DNA from 2 places in the Azospira restricta genome. Region 2 is predicted to be linked to the other one. Evidence: riboswitches for the same ligand, from Rfam matches in the RefSeq annotation. Region 2 holds a riboswitch; the other holds the start of a gene.
The links. A riboswitch is a leader RNA that binds a small molecule or an ion and turns the genes downstream of it on or off. The one in region 2 is predicted to bind cyclic di-GMP.
Positions count from the first base shown of each region.

Region 1: linked by a shared signal. The riboswitch ahead of IWH25_RS10775 (hypothetical protein) and the one ahead of IWH25_RS17105 (DUF1631 family protein) in region 2 are both predicted to bind cyclic di-GMP.

Region 1 covers NZ_CP064781.1:2,186,436-2,191,376, forward strand. Annotated here, with positions in the region: gene IWH25_RS10765 (hypothetical protein) at 1-378, shown strand, start outside; gene IWH25_RS10770 (GAF domain-containing protein) at 375-1,751, shown strand; gene IWH25_RS10775 (hypothetical protein) at 1,974-2,462, opposite strand; cyclic di-GMP riboswitch class I at 2,560-2,657, opposite strand; gene IWH25_RS10780 (HD-GYP domain-containing protein) at 2,734-3,867, opposite strand; gene IWH25_RS10785 (hypothetical protein) at 4,077-4,322, opposite strand; gene IWH25_RS10790 (CBS domain-containing protein) at 4,475-4,941, opposite strand, start outside.
Region 2 covers NZ_CP064781.1:3,589,109-3,594,049, forward strand. Annotated here, with positions in the region: gene IWH25_RS17090 (N-acetylmuramoyl-L-alanine amidase) at 33-1,319, opposite strand; gene tsaE (tRNA (adenosine(37)-N6)-threonylcarbamoyltransferase complex ATPase subunit type 1 TsaE) at 1,241-1,780, opposite strand; gene queG (tRNA epoxyqueuosine(34) reductase QueG) at 1,775-2,845, shown strand; cyclic di-GMP riboswitch class I at 2,959-3,050, shown strand; gene IWH25_RS17105 (DUF1631 family protein) at 3,256-4,590, shown strand; gene IWH25_RS17110 (DUF1631 family protein) at 4,599-4,941, shown strand, end outside.

The sequences.
Region 1 (4,941 bases), 1.4 Mb from region 2:
ACCGGCTGCCGGGTTGCCGCCGACGCCCGCAGCGTCGCGCTGCTCTTCGCCAGCACGCCGGCGGCGGCGCTGCTCGACGACATCCGCCGCAGCGGAGCGATCGCCGTCGTCTTCAGCCAGCCGAGCACGCACCGCACGCTGCAGTTGAAGGGCGACGACGCGCGTATCGTGCCGCCGGCGGCCGGCGACGCGGCGCTGGCCGCGGCCTACGTGAAGATATTTACCGACGGCCTGACGCGGCTCGGCTATCCGGGCGAGGTGCTGCGCGCCGTGCTCGCGCACGACCCCGGCGACCTCGTCGCGGTCGAGTTCACGCCGCTCGCCGCCTTCTCGCAGACGCCGGGGCCGGGTGCCGGCGAGCCGCTGGTGCGCGCATGAGGATCAAGCTCGACGCGATCCGCGAGTGTCTGGAAGGCGTCATTCCCGGCAACATCGCCACCCGCGCCGCCGACGGCACGCCGAACATCGCCTATCTGTCGCAGGCGAAGTATGTCGACAGTGAGCATGTCGCGCTTTCCTACCAGTTTTTCAACACCACGCGCCGCAACATCCTGGCCTTTCCCTATGCGCGGGTGTCGTTGATCAACCCGCTGACCGGCGCCCACTGCCGGCTGTCGCTGCGCTACCTGCGCACCGAGGAGGCGGGACCGCTGTTCGAGAACATGAAGGTGCGGCTCGCCGGCATCGCCTCGCATACCGGCATGAGCGGCGTCTTCCGGCTGCTCGGCGCCGACGTCTATCGTGTGCTCGATATCGAGCAGGTGCCGGGGTACACGCTGCCGGCGCCGCCGCCGCCCTGCAACTTGCTGGCGGCGCTGCGCGCCAGCGCCGAACGCCTGTGCGGCTGCGGCGACCTGGACAGCATGCTGGCCGAGTTCCTCGTCTGCCTGGAGCAATTCTTCGACATCCGCCACGCGATGGTGCTGCTGCTCGACGAAGCCGGCGAGCGCCTGTACACCGTCGCCAGCCGCGGCTACGCCGAGTCCGGCGTCGGCTCCGAGATCGCCGTCGGCGACGGCGTGATCGGCGTCGCTGCGCGCGAGCGGACGCCGATCCGCATCGGCCACTTCACCGCCGAGTACAGCTACGGGCGGGCCATCCGGGAGAGCCTCACGCGGCGCGGGCTGGCGGGGGCGGTCGAGACCGAGATTCCGCTGCCCGGCCTGCCCGAGTCGCGCAGCCAGCTGGCGGTGCCGATCAAGGCCTGCCAGCGCCTGACCGGCGTGCTCTACGTCGAGAGTCCGCAGGACCTGCGTTTCAGCTACGACGACGAGGATGCGCTGGTGGCGCTCGCCGGCCAGCTCGGCGTCGCCATCCGCCTGCTGCAGCAGGGGCAGGAGGGCGCGGAGTGTGCCGAGGGCGGCGACCAGCCCCCCGTGGGCGAAGCCGCGGTGCCGGCCGTGCCGGTGGCGGGTGCGCCGCTGCGCGTCCGCCACTATGCCGAGAACGACAGCGTTTTCCTCGATGGCGACTACCTGATCAAGGGCGTTGCCGGCTCGATCTTCTGGGCGCTGGTGCGCGACTACGACGGGAAGGGACAGCAGCATTTCAGCAACCGCGAACTGCGCCTCGACCCGCGCATCCGCCTGCCGGACATCAGCGACAACCTGGAAGCCCGGCTGATCCTGCTCGCGCGGCGGCTGGTCGAGCGCGCCGCGCCGCTGCGCATCGAGAAGACCGGCCGCGGCCGCTTCCGGCTGCATGTCGAGCGGCCGCTGTCGCTGGTCGAGATCGCCGGCGACGGCAGCTGACGCCGCCTGCCGGCGCGGCCTTCCTTAAATTTCCTTCCGCGTTTCCAGATTCTTCGTCAAGCCGCCGCCGCACGCCGCGCGAGTGGCTGCAGTACAGCGCATCCGGTCGGTGCCGACGACATCGCCGCCGGCGTCCGGCGGCCGCTGCGGCGGCGCGGCGAGCCCGAGGGTAGTGGCGTGATCGCTCCCGCCGCGCAGGGGCGGGGTGTGGGGGGAGGGGGCTCAGTAGGCGCGCCCGGCCGCTGCCAGTTGCGTGGCGGGCGGCGCGCCGGCGATCCGGGTGTCGCCCGGCTGCGGCCAGTCGAGGTGGCGCAGCAGGATCTGCGCGATCTCCCCGTGTTCCGGCACCTGCTGCGTGTATTGCACCGAGCAGTCGGCGCGGCCGCCGCACATCGTGGCTTCGGCGAGCAGGCGCGGGAAGTGGACGTCGTAGGGGTCGGTGTACATCGGGATGCGGATCAGCACCGCCTTGAACGACGAGGGCTTGCTGCGCAGCTCCTGGACGATCCGCGGCAGCTGGGCGGTCGTCTTGCCGGCGGCGGTCGGCGCCGGGTCGGAGTCGAGCAGGCAGTGGATATGCACCTGTTGGTCGTACCAGCAGCGCCAGTGCAGGTTCTGGCGGTCGGCAGCGGGGTCGGCGGCGCGCGCCGGGGCGGTGGCGAGGAGGGAGCAGCCGAGGAATGCCAGGCAAAAGAAAAGGCGCTTGACCATGTTGTCTCTCCACTCTTGTTGTCGTTGTCGCCAGAAACTCCCTGGCGTTTTGCCCGGACAACTGCGGAGAGAGGATCAAGTGCCTTCTCTACCATGTTTCGGTGGCCCCGCTGGCTTGCGAATCGGTTGCTGGTCGATTCCGTCAGCCCGGTAGCTTTGCGCCCCCGCCTTTCGACGGGTTTGCCTTTGTCGTGCAGGCAATGGTTAATCTAGATCAAAGAATTTTCGCTGGCAAGCAGAAAGTGAAAACCTGCGGCGGGCGAAACGGGGATCACCGGAACCTGGCGTCCTTGCCCCAGACGTGGGCCATGCGCACCGGCGTTGTCAGCTTGTCGAAGGTGATCACTTCGTCGATCGCGGAATCGGGCAGGTGCGTCTTGCGGTACGAGGCGACCTCGAGGAACAGCCCGCTCTTGGCGATCACCGCGTGCACCGCCGGCGTGTCCGGGCTTTCGCCGGGGCCGGTGACGACGCCGATTTCGGCGGTCTTCAGCCGCACCAGCGTGCCCACCGGGTAGATGCCGACGATGCGGATCAGCGTTGCGGCGACGGTGACGTCGATCTGCTGCCCCTGCTTCAGGTAGAGGTCGCGCAGCGCCTGGTTCGGCTTGTGCGGGCCGTGGTAGGCGCGGCTGGAGACCATCGCGCCGTAGCGGTCGGCGATGCCGATGATGCGTGCGCCGATCGCGATCGCGTCGCCGGCGAGGCCGTCGGGGTAGCCTGAGCCGTCGCTGTTCTCGTGGTGCTGACGGACGCAGGCGAGCCAGGCGGCGTCGGCGACGCCGAGCCGCTTCAGCCGTTCGGCGCCGTGCGCCGGGTGCTGGCGGATCATCGCCAGCAGCTTGTCGTTGAGCGCGCCGGTGATCGCGTCGACCTTGTCCTGCACCTCGAACATGCCGATGTTCATCGTCAGCGCGGCGCCGATCGTCGCCCGCTGCGCCGCTGCGTCGAGCGCCAGCTCGCGGCCGAGCAGGCAGGCGAGGATGGCGGTGTCGATCGCGTGCTTCACCGTGTAGCCGGTGTCGTGCATCAGCAGGATCGACGACATCGCCAGCGCCGGGTGCAGGTCGCAGGCGGCCTGCACCGAGTCGATCAGCTTCGTCATGCGGCCGGCGAAGTCGAGCGTCTGCTCGGGGCTGTGCGCGCAGATGTGGCCGAGGCTGCGGCGGGCGTCGACCAGATGCTGCATCGCGGTCGGCTTCTCGGCGGCGGCAGCCGGGTCGAGCGGCCGCGCGGACGAGTCGTCGCGCTGCAGGAAGAGGCCTTCGTCGATCAGGCGCTCGAGCGCCATCTGGCTCTGTACCGACTGCCCCTTGCGCAAGAGCAGCACGCCGTCGGCGCCGTAGGCGTCCCATGGCAGCGGCTGGCCGACCTTCAGATCCTGCAGCGTGATGCGCTGTTTCATGATGCCTTGCCTCCCCGGGGGAGCGGGTGGCTGCCCGCTCGGCAAAACATGTCGTCGGCGGCGTGCGGAAAGGGCGACGTCGCGTCGGGAATTCCGCAATCACCCGCCGATTGCCACTCCCGTTTGTTTCATGCTACTTCCGTGTCGCCGAAAATCAAAGCATTTCAACGACTTGCCCGGCGCCCGGGTGGCGGCATGTTTTGCCGTGCTCAGTGCAGGACCAGCCGGAAGCAGGGCAGCGGCGAGATCGCCTCGCCGGTCTCGACCAGGAACATCCCTTGCGTCAGTGCTGCAAGCTTGAGCAGGAGCAGCGGGGACAGTGTGCCGCTGGCGAGCAGTTCGAGTTCTTCGCCGGACTTCATCGCCAGGCTCAACGGTCCGGGGTGGAAGCCATCCGCCTCGTCGTGGCCGACCAGTTCATCGAGGTCGGTGTCGGGGGTGCATTGATGTCGCATGCGCGCCTCCTTGCAGCTTTCACCTTCGTTAACGGCAACGCCGGAAGAAAGCTGAATGGTGATGGGCAAAGCGATGCAAGATGCACGCCAGGTTGCGGGTGCGATGTCGGGGGCGCCCCCCCGTTCCGTCGGGCGCTGTGCCGGGTGCCGCGCTATCGCCAGAGCGACAGCGGCGGGTCGGCGACCACCGCGCGCAGCAGGTCGCCACGGGAAACGAAGCCGACCAGCGCCTGCCGCTCGTCGACGATCGGCACGCCGTCGACGCCGCGTTCGAGCATCACCCGGGCGATGTAGCGGATGTCGGTGAGCGGGTCGGCGGCGACCACCGGCGAGGTCATCACGTCGGCGACGCGCTGCGCCATGACCGCGCCGGCCGTGCCGCGCTCGGGGTCGAGCGCGACGAGCAGGTCGTGCTCGCTGACGATGCCGACCAGGCCGCCATCGCGGCCGAGCACCGGCGCCTGCCGGATGCGGCGCTCGACCAGCAGGCGCCAGGCGCGGGCGACCTCGTCGGCGGCGGCGAGGGCGAGCACCTGCGGCCGCATGATCTGTCGCGCATGCACCAGCGGCCCGCGCTCTTCGTCGATGTGCAGCATGCGGCGATAGGCGGCGGAGGCCG
Region 2 (4,941 bases):
GCACTGCTTTGCGACGTGCTCGCGCACATCATTCAGTCGAGCCTGGCGAGCTTCGACTTGGCGAGCGGCGGATTGAGCTTGAAGTACTTGCGGATGCCGGAGAGCACCGCTTCGGCGAGCCGGTCCTGGTAGACCTCGTCGTTCAGCCGGCGCTCCTCCTCGGGATTCGAGATGAACGCCGTCTCGACCAGGATCGACGGGATGTCCGGCGCCTTCAGCACGGCGAAGCCGGCCTGCTCGACGTGCGGCTTGTGCAGGTCGCCGACGCGGTCGAGCTCGCCGAGCACCGCCTTGCCCAGCTTCAGGCTGTCGTTGATCGTCGCCGTCTGCGACAGGTCGAGCAGCGTGCGGGCCAGCACCGGGTCCTTGGTATTGAAGTTCACGCCGCCGATCAGGTCGGCCGCGTTCTCCTTGTTCGCCAGCCAGCGCGCCGCCGAGCTCGTGGCGCCGTTCTCCGACAGCACGAACACCGACGCGCCGCGCGCATCCGGGCGGATGAAGGCGTCGGCGTGGATCGACACGAAGAGGTCGGACTGCACGCGCCGCGCCTTCTGCACGCGCATCTGCAAGGGCACGAAGAAATCGGAATCGCGCGTCAGCACCGCGCGCATGTTCGGCTCGGCGTCGATCTTCGCCTTCAGCCGCTTCGCCACGGCCAGCGTCACCGCCTTCTCGTGCGTGCCGCGACGGCCGACGGCGCCGGGATCCTCGCCGCCATGGCCGGGATCGAGGGTGATCGTCACCAGCCGGTCCACCACCGGCTTGCCCGGGCGCCGCGGCTCGGCCGCGGCCGGCGGCTGCGCCTCCGGCTTGTCCTCGAGCGGCAGCGGCTGCAGTTCCTTCTTGTCGAGCAGCGCCAGCAGCGGGTCCGGCGCGTTCGCCGGATAGACGTCGAGCACCAGCCGGTGGCCGTATTCGCCGACCGGCGCCAGCACGAAGACCTGCGGCGCCACCTCGGTCTTCAGTTCCATCACCAGGCGCACAACGCCTGGCTTGAAGCGGCCGGCGCGCAGCAGCTTGATGTACGGATCGTCGGCGGCGATCTTGCCGGACAGCCCGTCGAGCACGCCGTTGAATTCGACCCCTTCGAGGTCGACCACCAGCCGCTCCGGATTCTTCACGGTGAAGTGCGAGAACTTCACCGAGGCGTCGGTCTCCAGCGTCACGCGGGTGTAGTCGGCCGCCGGCCAGACGCGCACGGCGACCACGCTCGGGCCGCGCGCCGCCCGCGCCAGCGGCGTTACGAGGAGGACGAGGGAGGCGCCGCCGGCGAAGCGCAGCAGCTGGCGGCGGCGGCCGTCGGGAAGTCGCTCAGACATTGCCGGCCCTCCGGCGAACGGGGCGAGAGCACGGCGCGGCGGCCGTTCCCGGCGAAGGCGAGGGCGACGACGAGGTCCGGCGGCGGCACATAGCCGGCCGCCTTGTCGGGCCATTCGACCAGACAGACCGAATCGCTGCGGAAGTACTCGCCCAGACCTGCATCGACAAACTCTTCCGGATGGTTGAAACGATAAAAATCAAAGTGATACCAGTATAAGCTCGAAATTACGTAAACTTCAACCAGCGTATAGGTCGGGCTCTTCACCGGCCCGGCATGGCCGAGGGCGCGCAGCATCGCGCGCACCAGCGTCGTCTTGCCGGCGCCGAGGTCGCCGTCGAGGTACACCACCATCCCCGGCCGCAGGCGCGGCGCCAGCCGTTCCGCGAACGCGACGCTCGCCGCCTCGTCCGGCAGGGACACGGAAAGATCCGCAGAAATGGTAGGCTCGGGGCTATGCAAGAAAAAGACTCCGCAGTGGACTGGGCCGCACTGGCGGCACGCATCAAGGACTGGGGGCGCGAGCTCGGCTTCGCCGAAGTCGGCATTGCCCGCGCCGACCCGTCGGAGGCCGTCCCCGGCCTCATGCGCTGGCTCGAACAGGGCCGCCACGGGGTCATGGATTATATGGCCAAACACGCGCCGCTGCGTGCCGACCCGGCCGCGCTGCACCCCGGCACGACGACCGTCGTCACCGCCCGCCTGCCCTACTGGCCGGACGCCGCCGACGCCGCGTCGGTGCTCGCCGACGGCGCGCTCGCCTATGTCTCGCGCTACGCGCTCGGCCGCGATTATCACAAGACGATCCGCAGCCGCCTGCAGAAGCTGGCCGACCGTATCCGCGGCGAACTGCCGGAAGGGACCGACTTCAACTACCGCGCCTTCTCCGACTCGGCACCGGTGATGGAGGTCGAGTTCGCCCGCCTGGCCGGCACCGCCTGGCGCGGCAAGCACACGCTGTCGCTGACCCGCGGTGGCTCCTACCATTTCCTCGGCGAGCTCTACACCGACCTGCCGCTGCCGCCGGACGCACCTATTGCCGAGCACTGCGGCAGCTGCCGCGCCTGTCTCGACATCTGCCCGACGCAGGCGATCGTCGCGCCCTACGAGGTCGACGCGCGGCGCTGCATCTCCTACCTGACGATCGAACTCGACGGCGCGATCCCCGAGGCGCTGCGGCCGCTGCTCGGCAACCGCATCTACGGCTGCGACGACTGCCAGCTCGTCTGCCCATGGAACCGCTTCGCGACCGTCGGCGACCCCGACTTCGCCCCCCGCCATGGCCTCGACGCGGCCACGCTCGCCGAGCTCTTCGCCTGGAGCGAGGCCGAATTCGAGCAGCGCCTGCAGGGCAGCCCGATCCGCCGCATCGGCCACGAACGCTGGCTGCGCAACCTCGCCGTCGCCCTCGGCAACGCGCCGGCCACAGCGGCGACCGTCGCCGCGCTCGAAGCCCGCGACGACCACCCCTCGCCGCTGGTGCGCGAGCACGTCGCCTGGGCGCTCGCCCGCCAGCGGGGGAAATAAATCTTGCAATCCGGGAGCCCCGGGCTATAAAGTTCACTGCCTACGTCCCGATAATGGACATAGGCAGACCATGGTCGGTTTGCGCATCGCCTGCAACAGGTGGCGCGCCGATCTCTGAAACAGGGCAAACCCATCGAAAGATGGCGACGCAAAGTCACCGGCCTAAAGCGAACCTGCGGTTCGCTACGGTAGCGGGACCACCAGATAAACGAGGTTGATGTGGGCAACGACTACTCCTCCCGGCATGCACCGCACGATGTTTCGACATCGCGCCGTGGCTCGTCCTCGCCGCCGATGACGCCCGCCCTCCCCTGCGCTTCTCCTCTGGTACGCCACGCCACTGCCGCCGGCGCCCTGTGCACGACCACGCCACGCCCCGCTGCCACGGGCCGGCGCGAGGAGAATCCGTCATGGGTACCCAGGACAGCAAAGGCAAGGTAATCCCCTTCACCCCGCCGCCGGCCGCCGGTCGCGCGCGCAGCGAGACGCCGGACCCGGCGCAGCTGCTCGGCACGATGCGCGACCTGGCGCTGGCCAGGCGCCGCGGCTTCGACACCGTCGAGCACGTGGTGCCGCCCAGGCATGCCGCAGCACCGACGGTGCCCGGCAGCGCGGCAGCACAGCCGTCGGGAGAGCTCGACGCCCCGCGGCTGAGCGCGCTGTTCATCGCTTCGCTCGACGACCTCATCTGCCAGCGTACGGCATCGTCCGTTGCCGGCGACTGGCCGCGGCAGGGCAATCGCCAGCTCGACAAGGTCGCCGCCGACATCGTCGACATGCTCTTCGGCTTCGTTCTCGACGACCCGCAGATTCCGCACGCCGCCAGCGAGTCGCTGCTCGCCGCGCAGCTGCCGATGCTGCAGATGGCGATGCGCGAGCCTGCCTTCTTCGCCGACTGGCAGCATCCGGCGCGGCAGCTCCTCAACGACATCGCCCCGCTGTTCAAGGAACACGGCGAACGCGGCGGCGACGCGACGGTATTCGCGACCTTCTTCGCCAGCGGCATGGCACGCGTACTCGACGAACTGGCCCCCAACGGCACAGCCTTCGCGATCCTGCACCATTCGCTGCGCGAATTCGTCCGCGACACCGGCAGCCGCACGCCCGATGCCGACGCCTGGCAGCGTGCCGAAGCCGCGGCCCGCAACTTCCTCGAGCGCCCGCTGCCGCCGCTGGTCCGCGATTTCGTCGCCGACCACTGGATCGACGTCCTCGAACGCACCGCCGAACATCACGCCGAGAACTCGCCGCAGTGGCTGGACGCACTCGCGGTCGTCGACGACCTGGCATGGAGCCTGACGGCGAAGACCGGCGAGGACGAGCGCTTCCGCCTGATCGCGCTGATCCCGGCGCTGCTTGCGCGCCTGAACCGCGGCCTCGACCTGATCGACGTCGGGCGCGAGGACCGGCGTCCCTTCTTCGACGCGCTGATCGACATCCACTCGCGCGTGCTGCGCATCGAGACGGCACCGGCGAAGACGCCGCCGCGTGCGGAAAGCGCCGACGAACAGGTCGCCCGCCTGCGACGCGGCGACTGGGTCGAGCTTCGTCACGACGACGGCGGCGTCACGCGCGAACGCCTGACCTGGATCAGCCCGCAGCGCGGCATTCTGGTCTTCTCCAACCACCATGGGCAGGGCGCCATCCAGATCGCGCCGGAAGACCTGGTCGACCGGGTGAAGACTGGCCGGGCGACGCTCATCTTCGACCAGCCAACGGACGCATCGGACAAGAACAGCGCCTAGGGGGAGGCATGAGCACTTCATCCGCGACCAAGATCGTTTCGATCAACGCCGGCGGGCGCGAGCGCAGCCCCGGGCCGCGCCTCGTCGCCGAATGCGGCGAGCAGCTCGGCGATGGCCTGTGCAACTGGCTCGCCGGAATCCGGACGGAGATCGTCGAAGAGTTGTTCGTCCTCGCCGACGGCACCCGCGACCGCCACCTGCAAACCCGCTACCTCGACCTGCGCCACGACCTCGAACGCGACTGGACGCGCTTCATCGAGGCGTTTCGCCACGCCCTCGCCGAGCAGGACGGCAACGCGGCCGGCGGCGCGGCCGGCGCGCTCGAGGTGCCGGACTTCGACGGCTTGCAAC